One region of the Phyllobacterium sp. CCNWLW183 genome, then DNA from elsewhere that is predicted to be linked to it. Evidence: riboswitches for the same ligand, from Rfam matches in the RefSeq annotation. Region 1 holds a riboswitch; each other region holds the start of a gene.
What was found. A riboswitch is a leader RNA that binds a small molecule or an ion and turns the genes downstream of it on or off. The one in region 1 is predicted to bind cobalamin.
Positions count from the first base shown of each region.

Region 2: another riboswitch for cobalamin. It lies ahead of V9K95_RS03130 (CbtB domain-containing protein); the one in region 1 lies ahead of V9K95_RS10925 (ABC transporter ATP-binding protein).
Region 3: another riboswitch for cobalamin. It lies ahead of V9K95_RS05225 (aromatic ring-hydroxylating oxygenase subunit alpha); the one in region 1 lies ahead of V9K95_RS10925 (ABC transporter ATP-binding protein).

Region 1 covers NZ_JBBCBN010000004.1:116,286-126,326, reverse strand. The annotation lists gene V9K95_RS10935 (circularly permuted type 2 ATP-grasp protein) at 1-747, opposite strand, end outside; gene V9K95_RS10930 (transglutaminase family protein) at 914-4,249, opposite strand; cobalamin riboswitch at 4,793-5,006, shown strand; gene V9K95_RS10925 (ABC transporter ATP-binding protein) at 5,277-6,086, shown strand; gene V9K95_RS10920 (ABC transporter substrate-binding protein) at 6,083-7,030, shown strand; gene V9K95_RS10915 (FecCD family ABC transporter permease) at 7,031-8,044, shown strand; gene cysQ (3'(2'),5'-bisphosphate nucleotidase CysQ) at 8,176-8,994, opposite strand; gene cysN (sulfate adenylyltransferase subunit CysN) at 9,007-10,041, opposite strand, start outside.
Region 2 covers NZ_JBBCBN010000001.1:662,967-673,007, reverse strand. The annotation lists gene V9K95_RS03165 (quaternary amine ABC transporter ATP-binding protein) at 62-1,117, opposite strand; gene V9K95_RS03160 (ABC transporter permease) at 1,125-2,012, opposite strand; gene V9K95_RS03155 (ABC transporter substrate-binding protein) at 2,137-3,141, opposite strand; gene V9K95_RS03150 (hypothetical protein) at 3,715-3,852, shown strand; gene mmsB (3-hydroxyisobutyrate dehydrogenase) at 4,164-5,054, opposite strand; gene V9K95_RS03140 (isobutyryl-CoA dehydrogenase) at 5,082-6,248, opposite strand; gene V9K95_RS03135 (cobyric acid synthase) at 6,357-7,814, shown strand; cobalamin riboswitch at 7,875-8,107, shown strand; gene V9K95_RS03130 (CbtB domain-containing protein) at 8,157-8,336, shown strand; gene V9K95_RS03125 (CbtA family protein) at 8,462-9,187, shown strand; gene cobU (bifunctional adenosylcobinamide kinase/adenosylcobinamide-phosphate guanylyltransferase) at 9,187-9,711, shown strand; gene cobW (cobalamin biosynthesis protein CobW) at 9,716-10,041, shown strand, end outside.
Region 3 covers NZ_JBBCBN010000001.1:1,091,197-1,101,237, forward strand. The annotation lists gene V9K95_RS05215 (TIM barrel protein) at 1-469, opposite strand, end outside; gene V9K95_RS05220 (hybrid-cluster NAD(P)-dependent oxidoreductase) at 624-1,709, opposite strand; gene V9K95_RS05225 (aromatic ring-hydroxylating oxygenase subunit alpha) at 1,715-2,956, opposite strand; cobalamin riboswitch at 3,068-3,266, opposite strand; gene V9K95_RS05230 (L-fuconate dehydratase) at 3,448-4,725, opposite strand; gene V9K95_RS05235 (SDR family oxidoreductase) at 4,734-5,468, opposite strand; gene V9K95_RS05240 (mandelate racemase/muconate lactonizing enzyme family protein) at 5,552-6,664, opposite strand; gene V9K95_RS05245 (IclR family transcriptional regulator) at 6,926-7,711, shown strand; gene V9K95_RS05250 (amidohydrolase family protein) at 7,728-8,573, shown strand; gene V9K95_RS05255 (monovalent cation:proton antiporter-2 (CPA2) family protein) at 8,678-10,041, shown strand, end outside.

The DNA of each region.
Region 1 (10,041 bases):
CTCGAAATATGTTTCATTGTTGGGACCGGGCGTCAGGATCGCAGCACGGGCCTGCGGATCGGTGACCAGCGACTGCATCGAGTCACGGAAATCCTTGAAGAAGCCCGCCAGCCGATGCACATTCATTGAGGCGGAAATATCGGACAGAGCGCGGGTGGTTGCCACACGATTTTCCAGCGCAAATCCTGCGCCCGACGGTGCCTGTGTCCGGTCGCCCAGCACCCACCATTGGCCATTTGGAGCGCGACCCAATTCAAAAGCACAAAAATGCAGGAAGCGTCCGCTTGCCGGTTTTATACCGGCCACCGGGTGCAGAAATTCCGGGTTCGATGCAATCAGGTCAGGCGGCAGCACGCCATCGCGTACAAGCTTTCCTTCGCCATAAATATCGGAAACGATATCTTCAAGCAGATCGGCGCGCTGGGTCAAACCAGCGGTAATCGTATCCCAATCTTCCTGATTGATAAGCAGGGGAATATGGGCAAGCGGCCATTGGCGTTCCTGCGTGCCCGTCTCGTCATAGATGCGGTAGAATACGCCAGCATCCAGCAGATATTGATTGGCGCGCGCAAAACGTGTCGCCAATTTTTCCGGGCCGATTTCATCCAGCGCATGCAGCAGCGTTTCCCAGCCGGGCCGAACGGCACCCGCAGGATCAATCATTTCGTCGGCAATTCCCGGCAAGGGCTTGTAGCCCGCCAGCAGGCTGGGAATTACGGGTGCCTTGGTTTTATTCACTTGCGACATCATCAATCTATAGGGTGTTTCATATCCGCTGCATACTTATTGTGCGTGGTTCGACAAGCTCACCATGAGGAAGGTTGAGGATTGCATTGAGTAGTTCTACGATCTCACAGCTACCTATGAAGCCAAACCACCTTACTCATGGTGAGCTTGTCGAACCACGCACAACTCAACCACGCGGCCTTCTTAAATCCAGCGTCATCGGGAATTCCGGCGATGCCTGTTCTTTTCGCAGCTCATAGGCTCCAGCCGTGTGGCCGCGGGGCTCGAACCGCGCGAGCCTGCGCGCCTCCGCTTCATTGGAGTTAACCGGGAATGTGTCGTAGCTGCGCCCGCCCGGATGGGCGACATGATAGGTGCAGCCTGCAATAGCCCGTCCCGACCATTGATCGTAAATATCAAACACCAGCGGCGCATTGACCGGGATCATCGGATGCAGGCCGGAGCGCGGCTGCCAGGCTTTGTAGCGAACCCCTGCAACAGCAACACCATTGGTCTCAGTCATTTTCAGCGGCACTTCGCGGCCATTGCAGGCAACGCTGTAACGCGCGGCATTATAGCCTTCGACCCTCACCTGCAAACGCTCGACAGAGCTGTCAACAAAACGCACCGTGCCACCAATAGCGCCCTGTTCGCCCATCACATGCCAAGGTTCAAGCGCTTGCCGCAATTCCAGTCTGACGCCTTCATTGACGATTTCACCGCAGAAGGGAAAGCGGAATTCCAATTGCGCCTCAAACCATTCCGGACGGAAGTCAAAGCCGTTCTGGCGCAGGTCGGCCAGCACATCGAGAAAGTCCGCCCAGACGAAAGCCGGCAGCATGAAGCGGTCATGCAATGTCGTACCCCAACGCACGAAGCTGCCTTCGATCGGGTTGTTCCAGAAGCGGGCAATCAATGCCCGAACCAGCAATTGTTGTGCGAGACTCATGCGGGCATTGGGCGGCATTTCGAAACCGCGAAATTCGACGAGGCCAAGCCGTCCGGTTGGACCATCTGGCGAGAAAAGCTTGTCAATGCAAATTTCCGAACGATGCGTATTGCCGGTAACGTCCACCAGGAGATTGCGGAACAGCCGGTCCACCAGCCAAGGCAGAGGCGGCGTACCACGACCTGGCAGAGGCACCTGCGCCATGGCGATTTCCAGTTCGTAAAGACTGTCGTGCCGCGCCTCATCGAAACGCGGCGCCTGACTGGTCGGGCCAACGAACATGCCTGAAAACAGATAGGACAAGGATGGATGTCTCTGCCAATGCAAAACCAGACTTTTCAGAAGGTCCGGACGGCGCAAAAACGGGCTGTCATTGGGTGTTTCGCCGCCAACCACCACATGATTGCCGCCGCCAGTGCCCGTATGCCGCCCGTCAATCATGAATTTATCAGCGCCAAGCCTTGTCTGGCGAGCTTCCTCATAAATCGTCTCGGTTGTTGCCACGCATTCGCGCCAGTTCGAAGCCGGATGGATATTTACTTCAATCACGCCAGGGTCGGGAGCAACGCGTATCACGCTGATGCGCGGGTCCTGCGGTGGTCCGTAACCTTCGATATGAACCGGCAAGCCGAGTTTGGTGGCAGCAGCTTCCGCCGCCCCGACAAGTTCAAGATAGTCCTCAAGCGCCTCAACCGGCGGCATGAACACGCTCAACCGGCCATCGCGCGGTTCAACCGAAATGGCTGTACGCACCGCGCCGCCAATCTCTCCCAGTTCCTGCTCCACACGCTCTTGGGCATTACCTTCGGCGGCGGTGAACGAAGCAACCGCTTGCGGCTCGTCTCTCACATCAATGCCGGTTAATGCCGGCGAATCCGGCAAAGGACCCCGCTCTACGGAAGGGTCAACCGGCACGATGAAGGGAAACTCGGAAGGCGGCACATGTGGCAGAGCGCCCAGCGGCAGGCGGTAACCGACAGGAGAGTCGCCCGGAACCAGAAAGAGCTTGCCGCGCCGCGTAGTCCATTTTTCACTGCGCCAGCGCGGACCTTGCGCAGCCTGGCTGTTCCAGCGCTGTACCGGCAATACAAATCCTGTTGGCTCTGTCAGTCCCCGTTCGAAAACACGCGCCATGCGGCTGCGCTCTTCCGGGTCTTTCAGCATGGAGTTTGAAGGATCAACATTCTCCGGCAAATTGCCTTCTTTGACGATCCATTCTGCGGGGTCCTCATAGGCGGCGGCAACCATATCTTCTTCAACGCCCAATTCGCCAGCCATCTCCACCAGCAGTTTGCCCGCATCTTCCGGTTTGACATCCGCCTTGCTGTTTTCCACGGCGATAAGATCAGGATTGACCCAGATGGGCTGGCCGTCTTTTCGCCAATAGAGTGAGAACGTCCAGCGCGGCAGGCTCTCCCCCGGATACCATTTTCCCTGCCCGTAATGCAGAAATCCGCCCGGCGCGAAACGATCACGCAAGCGCCGGATCAGCTTGTCAGCTTTTGCCCGCTTGGTTGGGCCAACGGCATCGGTGTTCCATTCGCCGGATTCAAAATCGTCAATTGAAACGAATGTCGGCTCGCCGCCCATGGTCAGGCGAACATCCCGTTCCTTGAGCAGCGCATCGACTTTGTTGCCAAGCGCATCGAGCGCGTCCCACGATTCATCGGAAAATGGCTTGGTAATGCGTGGATGCTCCGAGACGCGCGTTACCCGCATGTCAAAACCGAATTCGACATTGGCCGGTTCAGCCATGCCTGAAATCGGTGCAGCATTGCGATAATGAGGTGTTGCGGCCAGCGGGACATGACTTTCGCCAGTCAGCAACCCCGATGTCGGATCAAGGCCAATCCAACCGGCACCCGGCAAGTAGACCTCGCACCAGGCATGTAGATCAGTAAAATCCGTCGTTGTCCCGGCAGGCCCATCCAGCGCCACCAGATCGGGCTTTAACTGGATGAGGTAGCCGGAAACAAAACGCGCCGCCAAGCCAAGATGACGCAAGGTCTGGACGAGAAGCCAGCTGGTATCACGGCACGAACCTGTACGGACATTCAACGTGGTTTCCGGCTCTTGGACACCGGTTTCCATGCGGATAACATAACCAATCTCGCGCTGGATGCGGGCATTAAGGTCCACGACGAAATTGACTGTATTGGTGCTTGAGCGATCAATCGTTGCCAGAAAATCCGACAGAAGCGGCCCAATCGGCTCCGGCTTCATATATATGGAAAGATCGTCGCGTATATCTTCGGGGTAAGCGAATGGCCAGATTTCCCCGGCAGGTTCGACGAAGAAATCAAACGGATTATAGACGGTCATATCGGCAATGAGATCGACTTCGATCTTGAGCTCCGTGACGGGCTCAGGAAAGACAAAACGGGCCAGAAAATTACCGTAAGGGTCCTGCTGCAAATTGACGAAATGGTTGGATGGACTGACCTTCAACGAGTGGCTCAGCACTTTGGTTCTCGAGTGCGGAGCTGGTTGAAGGCGGATGATCTGCGGCCCGAGCATGATGGGGCGATCATATTTATAGTGAGTCAGGTGATAGACTGCTGCGTGAATTGCCATGTCGCCCCAAAATTCAATAAAACATCGATGTCGCCAAAGGCTACATGCGAAGCCTAGCCTACTCCATCGGCTTGTTCACGCTTAAAAAACTTATTCTGCCATTTATTTTAGCACGTACTGAATCTGCACCTTAAACGGGCTGGCAAAATGGACGACACAACCAAATCCAAGAGAGGGGGTAATATAATTTGCATTAGGCTTGCTGCGTGGTTCGACGGAGCTCACCATGAGGGAGGTTATTATTTGCAGGAAGTCACTTCCTGCAAGGTTATCGACCAATGTGCAATCAAACCACATTCCTCGTGGTGAGCCCCGTCGAACCACGCAGAAACTCAATGCCAACAAAGGGTAGCTGCTGATTATCACCCTGGAATTGAAAAAGACCCGGACGAGCTGGACACTCACTATCCGGATCTCCATTCATTAAACCAGAAAACGGGAGGTGGGCGATAGCCTCCCTCTCACTCCTGAGGGAAACATAGCATTCTTCTATTTTTTCCAAGTGCTATCTCTTTTACCCCATTTCATTTTCACTTCGGTTCAACTACTAATCATCGTGATGGTTTCTCCGGCTAGACAATGCTGGAGATGAAAAGGGAACACGGTGAGGCGTACCCAAAAGGGACCGAAACCGTGGCTGCCCCCGCAACTGTAAGCGGTGAGCGACGCCTGATGATGCCACTGATCGCAAGATCGGGAAGGTAAGGCTTTGCCAAGACCCGTGAGCCAGGAGACCTGCCATCATAATTGAAATTCGAACCGGACGGGGTGTGCCGGGAGCGATGCGATGACCTCTGTCCGCATTAGCGGCACCCGAATGCTTTGAATAGCTTCCGGTTCATCGTCTGCGTTCTCTGTCCTCCCCTTGAAAGTTGGCAGGTATGAACGTTTCGCGCATCGTCACTTCGACCCAGCATCATATTATCTACCCTCTCAAACAATCGGCATTGACGATTGTTATAACATTACGCTATCTCTTACCCATGTCGAAGTCCTCAGAATATTTCCACGGCATGGGAGCGCGCCCGTGAGCCATATACAGCTTGATGCAACAGCCGTGAGCTATAAAACCGGAACCCATATTTTGGTTGATGCTGCGTCGGTCGGCATAAGATGTGGCGCAAGGCTCGCTATTATCGGGCCGAATGGCGCTGGAAAATCCACCTTGCTGCGCATGCTGGCCGGGCTGCTGCCACCGACGTCCGGCGGAATAAGCTTCAACGGCAAAATTATCGGTACAATGTCGCCGCTTGAGCGGGCCCGGCAATTTGCCTTTGTCGGCCAGACCGATGCCCCCGATCAACAGCTTCTTGTCGAGGATTATGTATCTCTTGGCCGCATTCCCCATCTGGGCGTCTTAACGCGCACGGTCGACCGGGAAATCGTCGAAGATTCCATGGAGCGCGCGCGGATCAGCCATTTCCGCCGTCGTACATTGGGTTCATTGTCAGGCGGCGAACGGCAGCGCATGCAATTGGCGCGCGCCCTCGCCCAGCAACCGGCCATCCTGTTTCTTGATGAACCGACCAATCACCTCGATCCAAAGGCGCGCAGCGAACTGCTCCTGCTGGTTGCCGGACTTAATGTCACGACCATTGCCGTTCTGCATGATTTGCCGCTTGTTGCGCCCTTTGCCACCCATGTAGCAGTCATGCACAGCGCTCAGCTTGTAGCATCAGGCACGCCCGACGAAACGCTAACCCCGCGCATTGTCAGCGATGTATTTGACCTTGATGTGCTGCGCCTCAGGCACCCATCCCGCCAACGCGATCTTATGGTGTTTGAAGCACCCGAACCAAACCATGACGCCCATTCTCACCCCCGGAGTATTTTATGAAAAAATCCCTTTTCGCCTTGGCCTTTACGATTCTATCGGCCCCGGCATTCGCCTTTCCAGTAACTGTCGACAGCTGTGGCAAAACCGTAAGTTTCGATGAAGCGCCCAAGCGCGTTGTCGTCAATGATATTAACATGAGCGAAATGGCTTTCGCGCTTGGCCTGCAATCTTCAATGGTTGGCGTGACCGGAATCACCGGCTGGTACAAGCTCGATGATGCCTTCATCAAGCAGCAGGGTTCCATTCCGGAACTTGCACCAAAAAATCCGACACTCGAGAATATTATCGCCGTGCAGCCTGATTTCTTCTTTGCCGGATGGAATTACGGCATGCGCATCGGCGGCGAAGTTACCCCCGATACACTTGCGCCCTATGGAATCAAAACCCTCGAACTGACCGAGAGCTGCGTCCATCTCGATAAAAACCGCCCTGCCGCTTCCATGGAACTTCTCTATGGCGACATCGAAAAGCTGGGCAAAATTTTCGGCAAGGAAGCAGAAGCTGAAAAACTGATTTCCGGCTGGAAGACCCAATTGGCACAGATCAAAAAGAAGGTCGGCACCAACAGCGGTACCCGCGTGTTCCTTTATGATTCCGGTGAAGACAAACCATTCACCGCTGGAAAGTTCGCCATCCCTTCAGCGATGATCAGCGAAGCTGGCGGCGTCAACATCATGGATGACCTGGAATCCAGCTGGGCCACCACCTCTTGGGAAACTGTTGCATCGCGCAATCCGCAGTTTCTCGTACTGCTCGATTATCAGGATGATGTTGGATATAAGAAGCTTCTCGATTTCCTGAAGAGCCATCCGGCGATGAAGGAAACCGATGCAGTAAAGAACGAGCGCTTTGTCGCCCTTCGTTATGCGGAACTTACGCCGGGTCCTGCGAATATCGAAGCCATCGAAAAGATTGCCAAGGCAATGCATCCGGAAGCATTCTGAGTGCATTTTCCGGCGGGAACAAAACTGACTTTAGCGGTAAGCACGGTGCTGGTCATCGTGCTTGGGCTCCTTTCCATTGCCTATGGCTCAACATTTATCGCGCTTGGCGACGTGTTGAATGCCTTGGCGCATTTTGCAGGGCTCAGCGATCTGGCCACGACTGTGCCCATAGAAAGAATTATTGTCGACCTGCGTTTGCCCCGCGCCATTCTCGGCCTGTGCGTCGGTGCTGGCCTTGGCATCATTGGCGCAATGTTGCAGACCGTTACCCGCAACGATCTCGCCGACCCCTTCCTGTTTGGTCTTTCCTCGGGGGCTGCTGCTGGCGCGGTATCGGTTATAAGTCTTTTCGGCGATCGCTTCGGCGTATGGACCCTGCCCATTGCTGCGTTCAGCGGTGGCATGCTCGCAGCTATTATCGTTCTGCTGCTGGTGCGCCGCGTACAAGGTCAAGGTCCCGAGCGCATGATCCTTGCTGGCCTTGCCGTATCCTTCATCTTCACGGCGCTTGCCAATTATATGGTGTTTTCCGGCGATCAACGCGCCGCCCATTCGGTATTGTTCTGGACGCTTGGAGGACTGGGAATTGCGCGTTGGGATAATCTGCCGCTGGCATTGATTGGCCTCGCCTCGATCCTCGTCTTCGCGCTTTATAACCACCGCAATCTTGATGCGTTTTTGGCGGGCGAAAACACCGCGGAAAGCCTCGGCGTCAGGGTCAATCGAACCCGGAATATCGTGTTTATTGTTTGTGCCTTTTCAACCGCGATCTTTGTTTCAGTATCGGGCGTTATCGGCTTTGTCGGGTTGATGATTCCCCATATTGCGCGGCGTTTTTCCGGCCAGCTCCATGCCGGACTGATTGTAACTTGCGCGCTTTTCGGAAGCATACTGCTCCTTTCAAGCGACCTCATCGCAAGACTGCTGCTCGCGCCGCAGGAATTGCCGATTGGCGTCGTCACCAGCTCCATCGGTGCGTTCTTCGTCGTCACCTTGCTGCTGCGCAAAGGATGAGATGATAATTTACTGCAGACCAAAGCCAAATGGCATTTGTTAAGGCATATGCCTGTGCGAGAGGCACTATTCTCGTGACAAACAATCTAAAGGATTTCAGCCGGGTTCCAGGTCTTAAAGCTGAAAACTGGCTATAGTCTGCCCCGAGCGACGAATCCGGGATTGGCAAAATCAGCATCATCCGCCTGATTGCGGCGACCATAGCTCAGCAACTTGCCATCCAGCGTGAGCGTCGTTCCACCAGCGGCGCGAAGCACTGCATCCCCGGCAGCCGTATCCCATTCCATCGTCCGGCTCAGGCGTGGATAAATATCCGCCTCGCCCCGTGCCAACAGGCCGAATTTGATCGACGATCCAACAGAAACACATTCTTCAATATCAAAATCTTCCAGATGCGCATCGGTTTCCGGCGTACGATGAGAGCGGCTGGCGACGGCGATCATCTGCTGCGGTGCCTTGCGGCAGGAAATTTGCCGTGCCGAAACAATGCTGCCCCCATGATCCAGCGTTATTTCCCTCGCGCCATCCGGGCCACCTGTAAACAGCCAGCCACGAACCGGAGCATAGACAACGCCCAAGACCGGAATACCATATTCGATAAGAGCAATATTGACTGTGAAGTCGCCATTGCGATTAACAAACTCGCGCGTTCCGTCCAGCGGATCGACGAGATAAAACCGGTCGCCGAGATCCCCCGGCACATGTCCGCCGGAAATTTCCTCTTCCGCAACAATGGGTATATGCGGCGTTGCCCGGCGCAATGCTTCCAGGATAATTGCTTCAGCCGCATGATCCGCAGCAGTGACTGGCGACTTATCGTCCTTAAGCGCGACGTCGCAACCTTCTTCGTAGATGCGCAGGATTTCGAGGCCGGCTGCAATCGCGGTTTTCTCGAATATGGATAGCAACGATGCGTAGTCGATCGTTGTAGGTACTGGATTTACTGTCACGTTCAGCCCTGCCTAGATCGACCACGAACTATGATCGAAATTGAAGATGATTCCGCGATCAGTGAGCAGCTTTTCCACTTCCGAGGCAAGCTCTTCGGTTGTCCGTCCCACGGTTTTCAGATGAAGCTCCGGATTCTCCGGCACTTCATAAGGCGAATCCACACCGGTGAAATTCTTGATTTCACCGCGCAGGGCCTTCGCATAAAGACCCTTTGGATCTCGCCGCGCGCATTCCTCAAACGGCGTATCAACGTAAACTTCCATGAACTCGCCATCGCCAAGCAATTCGCGGACCATGCGCCGCTCGGCGACGAATGGCGAGATGAACGAGACCAGCACGATCAAACCCGCATCAACCATCAGCTTGGCAACTTCACCAACGCGGCGGATATTCTCCACGCGATCTTCTTCGGTAAATCCGAGGTCACGGTTAAGACCGTGGCGGACATTGTCACCGTCAAGAATATAGGTGTGCTTGCCAAGTGCAGCCAGACGCTTTTCGACAAGGTTGGCGACTGTCGATTTTCCAGAGCCCGACAGGCCGGTAAACCAGACGACCGCAGGTTTTTGATCCTTCTGGTTTGCGCGCGATGCCTTGTCGACATCAAGTGCCTGCCAATGGACATTGGAGGCGCGGCGCAGGGCAAAATCGATCATACCCGCACCGACCGTCGCATTGGTCAGCCGGTCTATCAGAATAAAGGAACCGGTCGAGCGGTTGGATTTATATCCATCGAAAGCAATCGCCTCCTGCGTCGAAATATTGACGACACCAACCTCGTTCAGATCAAGCGATTTGGCCGCTTCCTGCGCGAAACTATTGATATCGACTCGATATTTCAGATCAGTGATGGTTGCCGTTACCTGATCGGTCTCGGTACGCAAAATGTAAGAGCGTCCGGGGATCAATGGCGCTTCGGAAAACCAGACGAGATGCGCGGCAAACTGATCGGCCACTTCGGGGCGATTATCCGGCGAGACCAGCATATTGCCACGGGAAACCTCGACCTCGTCCTCCAGCACAATGGTGACGGCCTGCCCTTCTCC
Region 2 (10,041 bases), on a different contig from region 1:
AACGACATTCGATGCTGATAAGGAGCGCTGTGCTTAACAGAGCGATCCTTTTGTAAGCCTATTATTCGGCAGCAGCGGCGGTCAGATGACTGATCGGTGTAACCATTGCCTGAATAAGACTATTCATGCTCAGAACGCCCAACGACTTACCATTTTCGTCAACCACGGTAGCGTATTGTTGGTTTGCGTCGGTCATGGTTTTAGCGGCTTCTTCCAGGGTAGTCCCGCTGGCGACCGAGACATGGCCCGCATCTGCGGGACCGCCGGTAGTTGTCGCTATGGTGTCTACCATGATCACGCGTCCTCGATTAACTTCTTTGACGAAGCTGGAGATATATTCATCGGCAGGCTGAAGAACGATGTCCTGTCCTGTCCCTTGCTGAATAACCTCCCCATCTCTCAAAATGGCAATACGGTCACCCAGGCGAAGCGCTTCATCAAGATCATGCGTGATGAAAACGATGGTCTTCTTGATTTCCTTTTGGAGATCCAGAAGGACAGACTGCATGTCCATGCGGATCAGCGGATCAAGTGCTGAAAATGCTTCGTCCATAAGCAGGATTGGCGCATCGTTTGTCAGCGCACGTGCAAGCCCAACACGTTGCTGCATACCACCGGAAAGTTGGTTCGGGTAGTTGTCCTCAAAGCCTTTGAGGCCGACCCGTTCAATCCAACGGCGCGCCTGTTCTTCCTGCTTATCGCGGGAAATGCCTTGGATTTCCAAGCCGTAGACGGTGTTGTCAAGAACTGTGCGGTGGGGCAACAGTGCGAACTTCTGGAAAACCATCGCAGTCTTGTGCCGGCGAAATTGGCGCAAATCGCTTTCGTTCATCTGGCAGACGTCCGTACCATCGATGATAACTTCACCGGCAGTTGGATCAATCAGGCGGTTGATGTGGCGAATGAGAGTGGATTTGCCAGAACCGGATAGACCCATAACGACCTGAATTCCTCCCGCGGGCATATCGATATTGATATCGCGGAGGCCAAGCACGTGATGATGCTTCTCGTTGAGCTCTGTTTTGGTCATGCCGTTTTTTACGGCCTCGACATATGCAGATCCGCGCGAGCCAAAAATCTTGTAAAGATTCTTGATCTTGATACCCGCGCCTTGAATTGTTTGATCAGCCATGGACGACCTCCTGATGTTTTTGAAGACGCTTGCCATAGGCCTGACTAACGCGGTCGAAGATGATGGCAATGCCGACAATGGCAAGGCCGTTGAAAAGACCAAGGGAGAAGAACTGTCCATTGACAGAACGCAGCACCGGTTGCCCAAGTCCCTGCACGCCAATCATTGAAGCAATGACCACCATGGCGAGCGCCATCATGATCGTTTGATTAATGCCAGCCATGATGGTTGGAAGGGCGAGGGGGATCTGTACGTTTTTCAGGCGCTGCCAGCTCGATGAACCGAATGCATCGGCAGCTTCCAACACGTCCTTATCCACAAGCCGGATACCCAGATTAGTCAGGCGGATCATTGGCGGAATGGCGTAAATCACCACCGCGATAAGTCCGGGAACTTTGCCAATACCGAGCAGCATGACCACCGGTATCAGGTATACGAAGCTCGGCATTGTCTGCATTACGTCAAGTATTGGATTAACGATTCTCTGGAAACTGTCGGATCGCGCCATGATAATGCCGATAGGGATGCCAACGACGATGGATACGACTGTTCCAACAAAGATCATTGCGATGGTTTTCATCGCATCGCTCCACATATCGAAATAGCCGATCAGAAGCAGTGTAAGGATTGTTCCGGCCACGATCTTCCAGTTGCGGCTGGCAAGCCAGGCTATGCCTGCAATGAGCAGTACCATGATGGGCCAAGGCGTGCCTGTCATGAAACGTTCTGCTTGAATCAGAAAGTACTGCAGGGGCTCAAAGAATGATTCAATGATGTCGCCATATTCGCGCGTAAAAGCCTTAAAGCCCTCATCCATCGTTTTTTTCAAATTACGCAGCGTCTCATCATTCATGTTCGGGAATGAGTAGAACCAATCCATGCGTTGGTACCCCTTCTAAAGTCAAAAAAAGCCTGGCTTTTTCATACGACCTTGCTGGCTGAATGCTGAGGCATCCAACCTGATTAAGATTGCTTGCGGCGGAGCTTGCTCCGCCGCAATTCAACTATTTAACTGCAGCCTTGATTTTCTCGGCAGCTTCAGGGGAAACCCACTTCGTCCAGGTTGCCTCGTTGTTCTGCAGGTAATATTTAGCACCGTCTTCGCCAGTGGCCTGATTGTCGACCATCCACGCGAGAAGCTTGTTTGTTTCTTCGGTCGAAATCTGACGCTTTTTCAGGTACTCAAAGGCTGGTCCAGCACGTTCAGAGAATTTTTTGGTGACGATCGTGTAAATGTCAGCAATCGGCCAACCATTTGGTTTTGGATCCGGGCAATCTGCGATGGAATTGCAGCGGTTCCATTCCTTTTCATCCCATGGAACGCCATTGTCCAACTTTACCATCGGATATTTGCCGAGAATGGCTGTCGGACCCCAGTAGTAGCCAAGCCAAGGCTCTTTGCGTTCGTAAGCTTTCGCTATCGAGCCATCAAGACCGGCTGCTGAGCCTGTGTCGACAAGTGTGAAACCATTCTTGTCGCCCTCATAAGCCTTATAAAAGTTAGCGGTCGTGATCTGGCATGCCCAGCCTGATGGGCAATTATAGACGGCTCCCTTTTTAGGGTCTTCAGGCGAGGGGAACAATTCCGGATGCTTCATCGCGTCGGCGATGGTCTTGATATCCGGATGAGCATCAGCAAAATATTTGGGTACCCACCAGCTTTCAGTGCCGCCTTCAGTGATGGCTGGCGCTGCATAGACCAGCTTGTTCTCTTTGACAGCTTTTTCAAGCGGCTCGCGAACAGCATTCAACCAGCCTTCCGGTGCGATATCAGGCTGCCCTTTTTCGATCATGGAGGTAAAGGTCGGCACAGTGTCGCCTGCAACAAGCTCTGCATCGCAGCCATAGCCTTCGGTCAAGATTATCTTGTCGAGGTTGGCCAAGGCTTCGGCTGACTGCCAGTTCATGTTTGCGATTGTAACCGTACCGCAATCTTCGGCTGCTGAAGCTGATCCGGCATAACCGAATAATCCAGCTGCCAATATAGTTGAAGCAAGTAGCTTCTTCATGTTCTTAGTCTCCCACTCTTTTTTGACAGTTCACCCGAATGCGAATTTACCCGGTACTGCCATTACCAGTCATTCGCTTATGTGCCATTTGGCATCGTTATCCCGACAGAATGCAATGCTTTGATTGAATAAATGCGGTGTATCGCGACAAGGCCTATCGATAAAACGACGCCGGAAAAATGAATGAGGTGCCAAAACAACAATGCTCATAATGGCATCGTAACAAACCAATAGATGAAAGATCAACGCTTTCAGTGATTTTCTTTCAAAAGTTGATGTCGGTACGTGCCGATATCATCCCGTTACGGTTTTTTAGCTGCAACGACATGGCGCGCTAAATGCAGACACTATGGGCAGTTCTCGACTTTCCTGTTAGCGCCATGCGCCGTCCGGAGGTTTTTCTGTTGAAAACGCCCGCAGGGAAGCGCAGTTAACGCGAACTTTCATGGGTGCCATGCATTTTTGACGTGGCTACTAACGTAAATGCGACAAGGTATGACGAATTACCGTGATCAAACTTTAAGCAATAAGCGCATTTGGAGTGCAACAACAGTTTCTCTTCGAGGTGCAGAAATGCTTTACATTTTCAATCGGAATAACGGCGTCCACATAGCGTGGAATGCAACTGAAAAGCGCGATACACCGCGCACCAATGCCAAGAGCGGCGTTGTGTCAGCTCTGTCATTCATCTGGACACGTTCGGCAGGCTAATTGTCATTGGCTTGCATGAAGCCGTTGCCTCGCCAGGTGACGGCTTTTTGTCATTCGAATAAGACTTTGGTGCGAATAACAAAAAACCGCTCTGCTCATTACAAAGCAGCGCGGTTTTTGCCAAAATAGATGTGGTATCTGTCGATTGATAAATTCGGCAGGAGATCCAACCCCGGTACGCAATACCTGATCCGGAGCGGTGAGCAGGGTCTTGATCTACTCACCCCTAAAGTTTTAACCGGACATCCTTACCGCGAGGTTATCGAGAACTTAATTAAACCTAAATTTTGCGAATTTCCGCATATGTGAGGTCAATCTTTGCGCTGAGTTGTGCGAAGATGATTGATGATGGCTGAAAAGTCCGAGCCTTCATTTCCCGCGGCACCAAATTCCGCATAGATGGCTTCAGCATGCGAGCCAAGTGGTGTCGCAGCGCCTACACTTTTCGCAGCGTCCTGTGCAAGCTTCAAATCCTTTAGCATCAGCGCAGCGGCAAATCCCGGTTTGTAATCATTATTGGCGGGGGATGTGGCAACCGGCCCTGGAACGGGACAGTAGGTCGTTAGCGACCAGCATTGACCGGAGGAGGTGGAGGCGACATCGAAAAGCGCCTGATGGGAAAGTCCCAGCTTTTCCGCCAATGTGAAAGCCTCGCTAACGCCGATCATGGAAATGCCGAGGATCATGTTGTTACAGATTTTTGCCGCTTGACCGTTCCCGGCATCACCGCAATGGACAATTTTTGCGCCCATGTGTTTCAAGACTGACTCGGCTTTGGAAAATGCTTCGGCACTACCTCCAACCATAAAAGTCAAAGTGCCAGCCGCCGCGCCGCCGATACCGCCGGAAACAGGCGCGTCAACGGAAAGCAGCCCATTCTTGTGGGCGATCTCATGTGCTTTGCGCGCAGAATCGACGTCAATCGTCGATGAATCGATAAACAGCGCATTCTGTTTTGCTGCTTTTGTCACGGATTCGTAGACTGAGAGAACGTGTTTCCCGGCTGGCAGCATGGTGATGACCACATCTGCATCAGCAACAGCGAACTCTGCGCTTGAGGCTACTGTCACGCCGTTGGCCGTGGCAACAGCCAAATTGTCTGGCAAAAGATCAAAACCGAGAACTGTATGTCCAGCTTTGACCAGATTGGCGGCCATGGGGTTGCCCATATGTCCTAGGCCGATAAAGGCGATTATTGTCATCGCAGCACTCTCCCTGAATATCTTGTTTTAGTTTTTGATCATATGCCGCGCGATGATCACCCGCATAATCTCATTGGTGCCTTCCAATATCTGATGGACGCGCAGGTCACGAACGATTTTTTCAACGCCGTAATCATGCAAATAGCCGTAGCCACCATGGATTTGAAGCGCGTCATTGGCGATATCAAAGCCTTTATCGGTTACAAAACGCTTTGCCATGGCTGACCACTTGGACGCGTCATGGGCCTTCGCATCGAGTTTTGAGGCAGCTGTGTAGAGCAGCATTCGCGCGGCTGAAAGATCCGTCTCCATGTCAGCAAGCTTGAACTGCAATGCCTGAAATTGATTGATGGCCTTACCGAATGCTTTGCGCTCGGAAGCATAAGCAACCGCTTTGTCGAGTGCCGATTGAGCTCCACCCAAGGAGCATGCCGCGATATTCAGACGGCCACCATCAAGCCCTCCCATGGCAATTTTAAATCCATCACCTTCAGCACCCAGCCGATTTGCTACAGGAACCCGGCAATTATCGAATAAAACTGTGCGGGTGGACTGGGCATTCCAACCCATCTTGAATTCATTTGCGCCAAATGACAGGCCCGGAGCATCCTTGGGAATGATCAGTGCGGAAATGCCCTTTGGTCCGGATTCGCCGGTGCGCACCATGGTGACATAAATATCGCTATCGCCTGCACCGGATATGAATTGTTTAGCACCATTTAAAACGTAATGATCACCATCCAGAACAGCTGTAGTTTTCAACGCCGCCGCATCGGAACCGGAGTTCGGTTCCGTCAGGCAATAGCTGCCCAGCCACTCCATAGACGTCAATTTGGGCACAAATTCTTGTCGTTGAGCTTGTGTTCCGAACAGGTCGATCATCCATGTCGACATATTGTGAATTGATATAAATGCTGAGAAGGCAGGGCAGGCCATTGAAAGAGCTTCAAATATCAGCACGGCGTCAAGCCGTTTCAAACCCGATCCGCCAACATCCTCGCGCACATAAATGCCACCCATGCCCAGCGGACCTGTCTCGCGAATGACATCGGCGGGAAAATGCTTGTCGCGGTCCCAAGCGAGTGCCTTCGGTGCTACCCGATCAGCCGCAAAAGCGCGTGCCATATCCTGAATTGCCAGTTGATCATCATTGAGTTCAAATTGACCGGCCGCCGCATCAACGACTGCGTCCATTATAGTTCCTCCCGAATATTGCTGCCGCTCACTCTATCGGATGCGCGTAAGCGCGCAACGGCTTGCATGGGACTAGGAAGAGAAAGACATATCCGCTACTCAAAGCCCATGACACACGCAATCATGTTGCAAGGAACTGGCTCTGACGTTGGCAAATCCGTTTTGGTGGCGGGATTGTGCCGTCTGGCGCGCAATCGCGGTTTGAGGGTTTTTCCATTCAAGCCGCAAAACATGTCGAACAATGCTGCTGTTAGCGATGATGGTGGTGAGATTGGCCGGGCGCAATGGTTGCAAGCGCTGGCTTGTGGCGTGCCCTCGTCCGTTCACATGAATCCGGTATTGCTGAAGCCTCAGTCAGAAACGGGCAGCCAAATCATTGTCCAGGGTAAAGTTTGGGGACAGGCGAAGGGCAGGGATTATCAGCAATACAAGGCGGGATTGCTGAATGCGGTTATGGAGTCGTGGGATATCGTTCGTGCCGATGCGGACATAGTCATCGTTGAAGGAGCTGGATCGCCCGCAGAAATCAATCTGCGATCAGGGGACATCGCCAATATGGGCTTTGCCGTCAAAGCCAATGTGCCTGTGGTTCTGGTTGGCGATATTGATCGAGGCGGGGTGATAGCGTCGATTGTCGGCACGCACGCAATTCTTTCTCCTGAAGATCGGGATATGATTTCCGGTTATCTGATCAACAAGTTTCGCGGCGACATTTCGCTTTTCGATGACGGTTTGAAATCTATCACACAATTTACGGGCTGGCCGTCCTTCGGGGTTGTCCCTTGGTTGAAAGATGCCTCCCGTCTTCCGGCGGAAGACTCGGTTGTATTGGAACGGCTGGTCAAAGGTGATGGGCGGGCGTTGAAAATTGCCGTTCCAGTGCTTGATCGCATTGCCAATTTTGATGATTTCGATCCGCTGATAGCTGAACCGCAAGTCGAGGTCGTCATGATCAAAAGTGGCGAGCGAATCCCTGCAGATGCAGGTTTGGTCATTATTCCGGGCTCCAAATCCACCATTGGTGACCTTCAACGGTTCCGTGAAAATGGCTGGGACCGCGATCTTGATCTGCACAGGCGCAGAGGTGGTCATATTATCGGCATTTGTGGCGGCTTCCAGATGCTGGGTAAAACAGTATCTGACCCCCAAGGGATTGAAGGAAATATCAGGGAAATTAGAGGTCTTGGTTATCTCGATATTGATACAGTTATGGAGCCGGAGAAGACCGTGCGCAATGTCCAAGCCCATTCATTGCAGTTTGACATACCGTTGAAGGGCTATGAGATTCACCTTGGTCGAACGACTGGCCCCGATTGCATCCGGCCAGCCGTGAATATTGATGGCATAGCGGATGGTGCAATATCCGCTGACGGCAAAGTATTCGGTACCTATATGCACGGGCTTTTCAACGCGGACGCATTCCGGGCAGCACTTTTAAAGTCCATGGGAATATCTGCTGGCGTTCTCGATTATCACGCTGGTGTAGATGCGGCGCTCGACTCCATTGCAGCGCAATTGGAGTCAGTTCTGGATATCGAGGCATTGTTTGCGCTTAAACGTGTCTGACGGCGTAGGCAGCGATCAAGGTGTCGCAGATTCGTTTGACTTTTAGAGCGCTTGGTGAATAACGTTCAGCAGATGATTGGTTCCCGCATTGGCCAAAGGCCAGGGATCAAAAGGGAATGCGACGGTCGTACCCATTAGGGCGACCCCACCGCAGCCGACCCCGCGACTGTAGAGCGGTTAGGGTATATGCCATGCTGAACGCGAAAGCGGACGGCAGTCACTGGGAAACCGGGAAGGCGGCATTTATCTTGCGACCCGCGAGCCAGGAGACCTGCCAATCACAGGGTAATAGTGCCCAAAACCGAGGGGGATTTTCCCTTCTGGCCCTGCACGGAGGTTGTTATGGCTACTGTTCGTACTTCTAATACGATTTCTCTCCCACTCGCATCGCGTCTGACGACGGCTGTTGTGTCATTGCTTCTCGGCGTGTTCATTATTTATGGCGTCGGTCTTTCACATTCTGAAACGCTGCATGACACAGCACACGACACCCGCCATTCATATGGATTTCCTTGCCATTGAGTCTTTGAAAGCTGAAATGCTGATTCAGCTATCGACCCTTAAGCATTGAAATAATGATGGTTTGTTTGGTCCGGGGCCTTTGCAGGTGCCCGGCGTCTCGCTTTTGGAATTGGGGAGTCGACTCCATGTTGGTCAAATATTTGCTGGCTACAATCATAGCCGGTCTGTTTGCCGGAATAATTCTAACACCGGCCATGTATGTAAAAAATGTACCGCTCATATTGCATGCGGAAGAGTATGAAAGTGCGGGTGGCGGAGGTCATTCCCATGATACGCCTGCCTCTGCGAGCGAATCTGCACCTGCGGCGGTTACTCCGCACGAACATGCGGAAGAGGCGGGTCCCGAACTGCCATTTGGACGTCTCGGTAATACGTTGTTGATCAATCTGGTGGCTGGAGCAGGCTTTGCGTTGATCACTGGTGCTGCGGCGCTTTTCCTCGGTCGTCGCATTACCCTTCAGAACGGAATCTATTGGGGGCTTGCAGGATTTTTCATCTTCAATTTTGCACCGGCGTTCAGCCTTGCCCCTGAATTGCCTGCTATGCCTGCAGCCGATCTGGCCATGCGGCAGACCTGGTGGCTGATAACTGTCATTCTGACGGCGGGCGGCGTCTATCTGATCGTACTGCGTGAGCAGATTTGGGCTAAGCTTCTTGGTGTTGTATTGATTGTCGCTCCCCATATTTATGGCGCACCGGAAGCAGAAGATCTGACATCAGCGGTGCCTCCGACACTTGCCTCAGAGTTCGCCGTCTCAGCACTGGCAACCAATCTCTTCTTCTGGGTTGTACTTGGTACTGCACTGGGCTGGGCAATTCAGAATTATGCTTCATCGGAGCTTGAGCAGTAATGCAACCGCTGGAACGCGAAATTACCCTTATTCTTGGAGGCGCGCGTTCCGGCAAATCGTCCTTTGCCGAAGGTCTGATCGAATCATCCGGGTGGGATGCTATTTATCTTGCCACCGGCAGAGCGTGGGATGATGAAATGTCCGAGCGAATTGGGCATCATAGAGCGCGGCGCGGATCCCGATGGATTACAGTTGAAGAACCAATTGATCTGGCCGGAAAACTGGAAAGTCTTGCTGGTGTCGAAAAGGCAATCCTGGTCGATTGCCTTACACTGTGGCTGACCAATTTAATGATGGCCGAACGTGATATCGACGCCGAAATAACACGTCTGACAAACACACTGAGCCATCTCGCCGGTGCCATTGTTCTGGTTTCCAATGAGGTTGGTCTTGGAATAGTACCGGAAAACCGCATGGCACGTGAGTTTCGTGATCACGCAGGCCGATTGCATCAAGCCGTGGCTGCCGCTGCGGCAAAAGTCTATTTCGTGGCAGCAGGGCTGCCGCTCAAAATGAAGGGATAACAAAATGCAGGGTCACAAGATTCCGGCAACGGTCATCACTGGCTTTCTCGGTTCGGGCAAGACTACAATGATCCGAAATCTGCTCGAAAATGCCAATGGCAAGCGCATCGCGCTGATCATCAACGAATTTGGTGATCTTGGCGTTGACGGGAATTTGCTCAAAGGCTGCGGTATCGAAGCGTGCCGCGACGAAGATATGATCGAACTTAACAATGGCTGCATTTGCTGCACCGTGGCCGATGATTTCATTCCCACCATGACCAAGCTTCTGGATCGACCTGATCGCTTTGATCACATTGTCATTGAAACGTCCGGTCTTGCTCTTCCACA
Region 3 (10,041 bases), on a different contig from region 1:
GCGCTGCCTCGCCCTTTGAACGAAGCGAGCAAATTTCAAAGCCCAGCGGTTCGACAAAACCCAACAGTCCGCGGCTCTCAAGAATGGGCTTTAGCGCCGTCAGCGCCTTTCGCAAATTAGTCTGCCGCTCACCCTCTTCCTGACCCGTGCCATCATTGACAGGAACCAGAACAAGTGCCGCTGCGCCAGCGTCTCGCGCATAATCCGCAAGCTCAATAGCCTCGTGCTCACGTTCCGGAGTCCACTCGTTAAAGCGCTGCAAGGCATTGATCGTGGCAATGCGCACGCCGGCTGCTTTCGATAGCGCCTTCATTTCAGTTGCAGCTGTGCCGTCAATAATCGCATTGCCGCCAAGGTCATTACGGATCTCAACATCGCGCAAGCCAAGCGCCACCGCCAATTGAAAAAACGCGGCAGGGCGAAGATTCGGGGCAGCGACATGATTGATAGCAAAAATTGGTGCAGCCATTTTGGGTTCCTCCCCACAGCTTTGAGCCGGCCTGCTCTATGCGAATCTCGGCCTTTGGCAATACACGAGCTTCGTCAAGCAATGCATCGGGAAAAGCAAGGGGATTGAGATCGACAACACGAAAATGCGCTTGGGAGCTGGAGCAAAATTTGCGCTAGGCTTCCACTTCGACATTGCCCAACGGTTTGGAACAACAGGCCAGGATATAGCCTTCATCAATTTCCTCGTCGAGAATCCCGCCATTATGGTTCATATCGACATTGCCGGAAATTTTCATGACCTTGCAGGTGCCGCACAATCCGGATTCACAGGCCGCGGCAATTCGAATGCCAGCACCACGGGCAGCCTTGAGGATTGTATCGCCTGCGACGCAGTGCACATCCTTGCCGGCCATGGAGAAAGTGACGATCGCGGCAGTTTCAGACACCTCCGTAGAAATATCGTCCATTACCGGAAGCACAGGTTCGGCGGCGGAACCGAAGCTTTCCTGATGGTAATTGGCCATATCGAAGCCGGACTCTTCCAGCATGGCCCGAACATCGCGCATGAATCCGTCAGGACCGCAGCAGAAAACCGTCCGTTCCTTGAAGTCGGGCGACAATAGCGAAAGCTTCGGCGCTTCGAGCCTGCCTCTGATACCCGTCCAGAGCTGCCCCATTTCATGTTCCTTGATCAGAAAGGACAATTTGAGATTTGGCATGCAACTGGTCAGATATTCGAGTTCCTTGCGAAAGATGATGTCGCTCGGGCGGCGTGCGCAACTGACAAAACTAATATCGCTTTGTGGTGCACAATCCTGCATCCAGCGCGTCATTGACATCATAGGCGTGATGCCTGATCCGGCAGAAATAAACAGATATTTTTCGCCGGGATGTTTTGAGATCGAAAAGTCACCCAGCGGCCCAAATGCTTTCAGCCGCGCGCCCGGCGTGAGGTGGTCCAGCATCCAGCGGGTGCCGATGCTGCCATCCTGCGCTTTGACCGTGATTGCAATCGTAAATGGCCGCGAGGGGCTGGAAGAGAGAGTGTAGGTACGCAGGACCGCATCCGGTTGCGTACCCAATTCAAACGTCATGAACTGGCCGGGCTCATACCGGAACCAGTTTTGATTGTCGGAACGAAATGTGAATGTCTTCACATTGGGCGCTTCCTCAATGACAGACAGGCACTCCAGCAGATGCAGCCGGTCGTTCCATGGCTGCATCTGATCGAGATGCGGGTACTTTTGAGGAATGCCCATATTCACTACGCTACCTTGCTCAGTCGCTTGTCGCCGGAAAGGCGCGTTTCCATCGTGTTGGAATACCATTCAAGGAATTGCAGAACACCGCCTTCATGCTCTACCGAATAAGGGCCCGGCTCATAGGCAGGAGAGCGAATGCCAAAAGCATTTTCTTCAACGATCTGGCGGTCCTGATCATTGGTTTCGAGCCAGACATGCGTGAGTTCCTCAATGGTGTAATCGACGCCTTCCACCGCGTCCTTGTGCACCAGCCACTTGGTCGTGACCTGGGTTTCGGTCGGGCTAAGCGGGAGAACGCGGAAAGAAAGGGCATGATCCCCCAGAATGTGATTCCACGTCGTCGGATAATGATAGAGCAATAGCGAACCGATCTGCCGTGCATTCACATCATCGCTAAGCTGACGCGCTACAGCACGTTTGCCCGACATGGTATAGCTCTCGGCTTCGTGAAGCAGCGGCACGCGTGTTGCGCGGTACTGGCCATTTTCATCGATACGGAACACGCTCGGAAGACCTGCGGCTTCGCATTTGTCCCAATGCGCCACGATTTCCGGATCATCCTTTGAGCCTTGTATGCCAGTCACGCTTGGTGCTTCAGGAAACGTCTTACAGAGTTCCGGATGATTGGCGGCGCAATGGTAGCATTCGCGGTTGTTTTCCCACACCAGCTTCCAATTACCCTTCTCCACGATCGAGCTTTGAAAGGCGACTTTGGTTTCGCTGAGGCGATGCGGTGCAAGATAAGGATCGATCATGGCACGCGTAGCGGCAAAATCCGGCGCAATCGGCGCAAGGCAGACGAAGATATAGCCGCCAACGCTTTCGCAATGCACCGTCTTCAGGCTGTGCTGGCTGGCATCGAAATCGTCGCCCATCTGGCGCGCGAATAATAGACGGCCATCCAGTTCATAAGTCCACTGATGATAGGGGCAAACAAGCTTCGCCGAGGTGCCCCGTTCAGAAGCACAAACGCGCGACCCGCGATGGCGGCATGAGTTATGAAACGCGCGTATTTTCTTCTCGCGGTCCCGGACGATAACGACCGGATAATCGCCAATCTGCACGGTAAAATAATTGCCCGGTCGCGCCACTTCGCAATCATGACCGATAAACAGCCAGTCGCGGTAGAAGATATTTTCCATATCCAACCGGAAATACTCCGGATCATTGTAGAAAGCCTGCTCAAGGCCATAGCCAGGTTTCCGGTGTTTCAGGTTCCGGAGTAGTTCACTATGTGCGTCCATGTCGTGTCCTCGCCATCTCATTTGCGAAAGAACTGACTGGTGGTGACGGAGAAGACCGTCCGTATGGCTGCCCATACAAAACAATGCTCCTTGATCGCCCACCGCGATCAGTCGGTGTTATCGCTTGCGGCTGGTTTCCGGGCTCTGGAGTTGCTCTTGCGAGCCTCACGGCGCCTTCCCGGAACCATGCTCCAGTGGCTATTTTGCCGCGTTTCACTCCACTACCGTTGCGGGGGCAGCGCCGGGATTAAACCGGCTTCCCAATTCTCCACCTTCCCTAGAAAGCGGCACCTCAAGTAGCCTGATAAAAGCATCCGGATGATAAAAAGAATAGGTGCGGAAACGACATCGCATTTACACAAGACGACACGACCGAAAAAACAGAAAATGCCGCCACTCCGGCACGTCAGAATGGCGGCACAATACCCTTTCCATGTCAGCAATGAATATCACCAGAGACGGCGATGGTTCATTTACCGGGCGGAAAGGCTTTAAAGACCGTGATGCAAATACTGCTTGATCGATTCCGGTTTCATCTCAATTGAAAAGCCCGGCAGCGAGGGTGGCATATAGGCCGCATCCTGAATGTTGCAGGGATCAACAAAATGCTCGTGCAGATGATCGACATACTCGATAACCCTGCCCTCTTTCGTCCCTGAAACGGCGATATAATCAATCATTGACAGATGCTGGACATATTCACACAGACCAACACCGCCCGCATGCGGCCAGACTGGTAGCTCATACTTTGCGGCGATAAGCAGCACCGCCAGCACTTCGTTCAGTCCACCCATGCGGCAACTATCGATCTGCACGACATCGATAGCGCCTTCGGCGATGAACTGTTTGAACATGATGCGGTTCTGACACATCTCACCGGTCGCGACTTTCACCGGATGGATAGCCTGCCGAATTTTGCGATGGCCCGCAACGTCGTCGGGGCTCGTTGGCTCTTCAATGAAGAACGGCTTGACGAAGGCAAGCTTGTTCACCCAATCAATGGCTTCATTCACTTCCCAGACCTGATTGGCATCGATCATGAGAATGCGGTCAGGGCCGATCACTTCACGCGCGATGGTAAGACGTCGGATATCATCTTCGAGATCGCGGCCGACTTTCATCTTAATGTGGTTGAAGCCCGCATCCACGGCCTCCTGACAAAGGCGACGGAGCTTTTCATCGGAATAGCCCAGCCAGCCTGCCGATGTCGTATAGCAGGGATACCCATCTGCTTTTAGCGTTTCAATACGCTCTTTCTTACCGACCTCTGCTCTACGCAGAATTTCCAGCGCCTCTTCAGGCGTCAGCACGTCTGTGAGATAGCGGAAGTCCACGATTTTGACGATCTCTTCCGGCGTCATTTCACCGACCAGTTGCCAGACAGGCTTCTTCGCTTCCTTGGCCAGCAAATCCCAAACGGCGTTCACTACCGCGCCCGTGGCCAGATGCATTGCACCCTTATCAGGGCCGATCCAGCGTAACTGGCTGTCACCGGTGATAAAATGCCAGAATCTGCCCGGGTTTTCCTTTATCCAATCAAGTTCAAGGCCGATAACAAGGTGTTTCATGGCCTCAATGGCAAGGCAGCAGATCTCATTGCCGCGCCCGATGGTAAAGGTAAGGCCGTGGCCGGAAAGCCCTGCATCCGTATCCAGCACAACATAGGCAGCCGAATAGTCCGGGTCAGGATTCATGGCATCCGATCCGTCCAGACTTTGCGAGGTCGGGAAACGGATATCGAAAACGCGAAGATCAGTGATGATGGTCATGGTCTTTCCTAAACTGTCCAGCCGCCATCAATATTGTAGGCCTGTCCCGTGGTGTAGGTAGCACCAGCAAGATAGACGGCAAGGTCAGCGATTTCTTCCGGGAGGCCCAGACGCCCCATGGGCTGGCGCGCGATAAATGCCGCCCGCGTGGCATCATAGTCGCCACCAGCGCGCATGCGTTGCTCAAGCGAAGGACTTTCCACCGTGCCGGGGCAGATCGCATTGCAGCGAATACCCTGCGTAATATAATCCGCGGCTACCGATTTGGTTATTCCCAATACGGCAGCCTTGGTTACGCCATAGGCAAAACGGTTCGGGACACCTTTCACGCTACTGGCGACTGAAGACATATTGACGATAGCACCGTCCTTACGTTCGATCATACCCGGTAGTACCGCCCTGATCGTGCGGATCATGGCGCGAACATTGAGATCAAGTGCAAAATCCAGATCGGCGTCCGGCATATCGAGAATTGAACCGCCATGGACAAAACCAGCGCAATTAAACAGCACATCGATAGCGCCGATTTCGCCAATGACCTGCGTCACTTCTTCTGCCTTGAGCACGTCGAGCTTGCGCGGCTTGATATTGGCTTCCTTCGGCAAAGCATCGAGCAGTTGCTGATTGATATCGGTTGCATGCACGATTGCACCTTCGCGTGCGAAAGCCAGCACCGAAGCCCGACCAATGCCTTGTCCAGCTGCCGTGATAAGAACGCGTTTGCCTTCAAGCTTGCCTGTCATCTCATATCTCCATTGGGCATCTTATGATGCCAGTCATGCACTTCAGCCCTGAACAGGGCAATCATTTCTCGTTAAGTCAGCCATCAAACGCGAATTTCAGTGGTGAACTCTTCCACGCTGCGCGCTTTGACGGCATCCCAGTCCCAGTCAATTCCGATACCTGGTTCCATCGGTGCCAAAGCATAGCCATTCTCGATCCGCATTTGAGTCTTGGTCAGATCATCAAGCTGGGGAATATACTCAACATATTTGCCGTTCTGAACCGCGCATGTCAGACTGACATGGAGTTCCATCAGGAAGTGTGGACATACGGGAATATTGAAGGCTTCCGCTGCGTGAGCCACTTTCAGCCAGGGAGTGATCCCGCCAATACGGCCAACATCGACCTGAACGATGGAGCAGGCTCCCTTTTGCATATATTCGCGGAAATGCCGGATCGAATAGAGCGATTCTCCAACCGCCACGGGCGTTTGTGTAGAAGCTGACAGGCGCACATGCCCATCAATATCATCCGCTGGCAGCGGCTCTTCCAGCCACGCCAGATCAATATCCCGCAACACGTGCGAGCGCCGAATGGCTTCATCAAGTGAAAAACCCTGATTTGCATCCGTCATGATCTCAAATCCGGAACCGACGGCAGCGCGAACGGCCGACAGGCGATCAAGATCTTCCGATCCATGCGGACGGCCGATCTTGACCTTGGCACCTTTAAAACCCTTTGCCTTGGCTTGCAGCGCGTCATCGACCAGAGCCTGCTTTTCAATATGCAGCCAGCCACCTTCAGTTGTATAAAGCGGGCAGCGATCCTTTGCGCCGCCAGCAAGTTTCCATAAAGGCAGATTCTGCTTCTTGGCCCGTAAATCCCACAGAGCGATGTCAATGGCTGCAAGCGCAATCGCAGTAATTGCGCCGATGGTGGTTGCATGTGTAGCAAATTCAAGATCATGCCAGATGGCTTCGATCTGGTCTGCATCCTTGCCAAGCAGTCTGGGTGCCAGATGATCGGAAAGAAGTCGCATTACCGACGATCCGCCCGTTCCGATCGTATAACTATAACCCGTGCCCACAGCGCCATCGCTATCGGTAATTGTAACGATTGGCGTTTCCTGGCTGACAAAACTCTGAATTGCATCCGTCCGCAGCACCTTTGGCGGCAGGTCAACCATCCGCAGTTCCACGCGCTGGATCTTAGCCAAATTATCCTCCCGTCGGGCTTTGTATATTGCCCTTATATATTATATACCCATATATGGGAACTTCATTCATATACAAACATTTGCGCCACATATCGTCAAGCGATGAAACCGCTTCCATCTGCTCATGTTCTTCGTATAAGCCTAGATGAGAGGAATTCCAGGAAAATGGGAACCGGTTTTCTATTCGGAATTGCGCTAAAATAAACAGTCAGGGCGCAGGCGATTCAAAGATTGCAGAAGCGCTCCAGGGGGTATTCGCATATGACTGATGAAGACGACAGTGACCGCTATCGCGCGCCCGCACTCGACAAAGGTCTTGATATATTGGAGCTGCTTGCCGGCATTGATGGCGGCGTAACACAGGCGGAGATAGCCAAGCGCCTTGGCCGCAGCCCCAACGAGTTTTACCGGATGCTGGATCGCTTGGTGCGCCGAGGCTATGTAACTAGGCTCGAAGGCGATCGCTATTCATTGACGCTCAAGCTTTTCGGCCTTGCACAGCTCCACGCCCCTGTTCGGCGGTTGGCGGCTTACGCAACGCCCTTGATGCGCGATCTTGCGGTTCAATCGAAGCAGGCAAATCATTTATGCGTGTTTGATCGCGGGGCGGTCGTGGTCGTTGCCCAGCAGGAAGCGCCTGAATATTGGGGAATCTCAATTCGGGTCGGCTCGCATATGAGTTTGCTCAATACCGGCTCCGGTCATGTATTGATGGCATTCCGTTCGCCTGAAGAGCGTAGCCTGATGATCGCCGAGTATGAACGCCACGTTGATGATAATTCACAACCGGACGACTATCGTGATCGGCTGAATATGATACGCGAACGCGGCTACGAGGTCATGCCCAGTGCCCAGACGGGAGGGGTTTTCAACGTTTCTGCTCCAGTGCTCGGGCCGGATGGCCGTGCGATTGCTGCAATCACCTGCCCCTATATTCAGGTCCTTAATGTTCCTGAAGCACCTAGCGTTGATCAGGTCTGTCAGATGATAGTTGCGACAGCGAAAAAACTGTCGGAACTTTCCGGCGCCGACGTAGGTAAGGCCTGATTGGAGAAATCAAATAATGGCCAGTGAATTGATTGATACGCACCTGCACCTCATTGACCAATCCGTCTTGTCCTATCCTTGGCTATCCAGTGTGGAAGCGCTGAACCGTGATTTCCTCTACGAAGAATATGCCCAGCAAGCACTTCGCGTCGGCATTACCCGCGCATTGCATATGGAAGTTGACGTCGCAGCCTCTGATATTGAGCGCGAAACGACCAACGTCGCCAAATTATCCGCACGCGAAGGAAACTTGATTGCGGGGGCGATCTCTTCCTGCCGTCCGGAAGATGAGGGTTTTGCTGCCTTTCTTGAGCGGCAACTCGCAAATCCACTGGTCAAGGGCTTTCGACGCGTTCTCCACGTCATGCCCGACGAGCTTTCTGCGCAGCCATTATTTCGCGAGAATTTAAAGAAGCTTGGAGGCACGGGGCTATCTTTTGACCTGTGCGTTCTGCCCAAACAGATCGAAAAAGCGATCACCCTTGCCGACCTTGCCCCCGACGTTCAGTTCATTCTTGATCATTGCGGCGTACCCGATATCAAGGGCGGGGCATTCAAGCCATGGCAGGCAGGCATCACCGAAATCGCAAAGCGCGCCAATGTTACGGCGAAGATATCCGGCGTGGTTGCCTATGCCGATGCGCAGACCTGGAATGTTGAGACTTTGGCCCCTTATGTGAACCACGTCATTGCCAGTTTTGGTTTTGATCGCCTGGTTTGGGGAAGCGACTGGCCGGTATGTACGTTGGGTGGAGGCCTCGCCACATGGGTTGCTGCCACGCATGCGCTTGTTGCCGGCTGTAGCGAGGATGAGAAGGCAAAACTTTTCTCGGAAAACGCCAAGCGGATCTGGAAGCTGTAATCTTCAATTTATTGTAGAGGACATCTCGTCCATTTTAGCTTGCCTGCTGGGCACCACCGCTTTACCTGTGAAAATCAGAGCAATTGCGCATCGCAGGAGAGACAATGGCAGCGGAAGCAAGTGGCCCCGATCTATTAAGTGTTGTCGTCCTGCTGGGTGCAGGCGTGGTCGCTGTCCCCCTGTTCAAGAGGCTCGGGCTAGGATCGGTGCTTGGCTATCTTGCCGCCGGACTGGTCATTGGTCCCTTTGGTCTTGGCTTCTTTTCTGACCCTGAAACCATTTTGCATGTGGCTGAACTTGGCGTTGTCATGTTCCTGTTCATTATCGGACTGGAAATGCAGCCGACGAAACTTTGGGGCATGCGCAATGAGATTTTCGGCCTCGGTGCATTACAGGTCATCGTCTGTGCTCTGCTGCTGACTGGCGTTGGCATCGCAACCGGCTTTCCCGTTGCTGTGTCTTTCGTGTCAGGCGCAGGCTTTGTTCTGACCTCGACGGCCATCGTCATGCAATTGCTGGAAGAGCGCGGCGAAATTGCCTCGGCCAAAGGCCAGCGCATGGTATCGATCCTGCTTTTCGAAGACCTGGCAATCGTACCGCTGCTGGCGCTGGTCGCTTTTCTTGCACCCATCAGCACCACCGAGGCGGGCGGATTGCGTTGGCTTGATATTGGCATCGGGATTGGCGCTGTCGCGGGCCTTATCATTGCGGGGCGCTACCTGCTCAATCCCCTGTTCAGCCTGCTCGCCATGACGAGAGCCCGGGAGGTTATGACTGCTGCCGCTTTGCTGGTTGTGCTAGGGGCCGCGCTTGTCATGCAGGTCAGCGGCCTTTCCATGGCCATGGGCGCTTTCCTTGCAGGCGTACTCCTGTCTGAATCCACCTTCCGCCATCAGTTGGAGGCAGATGTCGAACCATTCCGCGGCATATTGCTTGGGCTTTTCTTCCTCGCAGTCGGCATGTCCCTTAATCTGGCTGTCGTTGCCGCCAACTGGCAGATGGTCGTCTTCTACGTCGCCGCCTTCATGATCGTCAAAGCAATCGCGATCTACATTGTGGCTCGCATGCTGAAATCATCCCATCGCGAATCGCTGGAACGCGCCATTGTAATGGCTCAGGGCGGCGAATTTGCCTTCGTGCTTTATTCCACGGCGACGGCAGTGGGCATTCTGGATGGCGAATCCAATGCGATCCTGACGGCAATCATCATTATCTCCATGGTTCTTACGCCTCTCGCCATTATCGGCATGCGATATATCTTGCCAGCCGAGACGCAGGCGCTGAAGGATGTTGATATAGCGGAAGGATTGACCGGCAGGGTATTGGTTATCGGTTTTGGCCGTTTCGGCCAGATTTCCAGCCAACCGCTGCTGCTTCGCGATGTCGACGTATCGATCATTGATAATGATATAGAAATGATCCAGGCAGCCGCGCAGTTCGGCTTCAAGGTCTATTATGGCGATGGTAC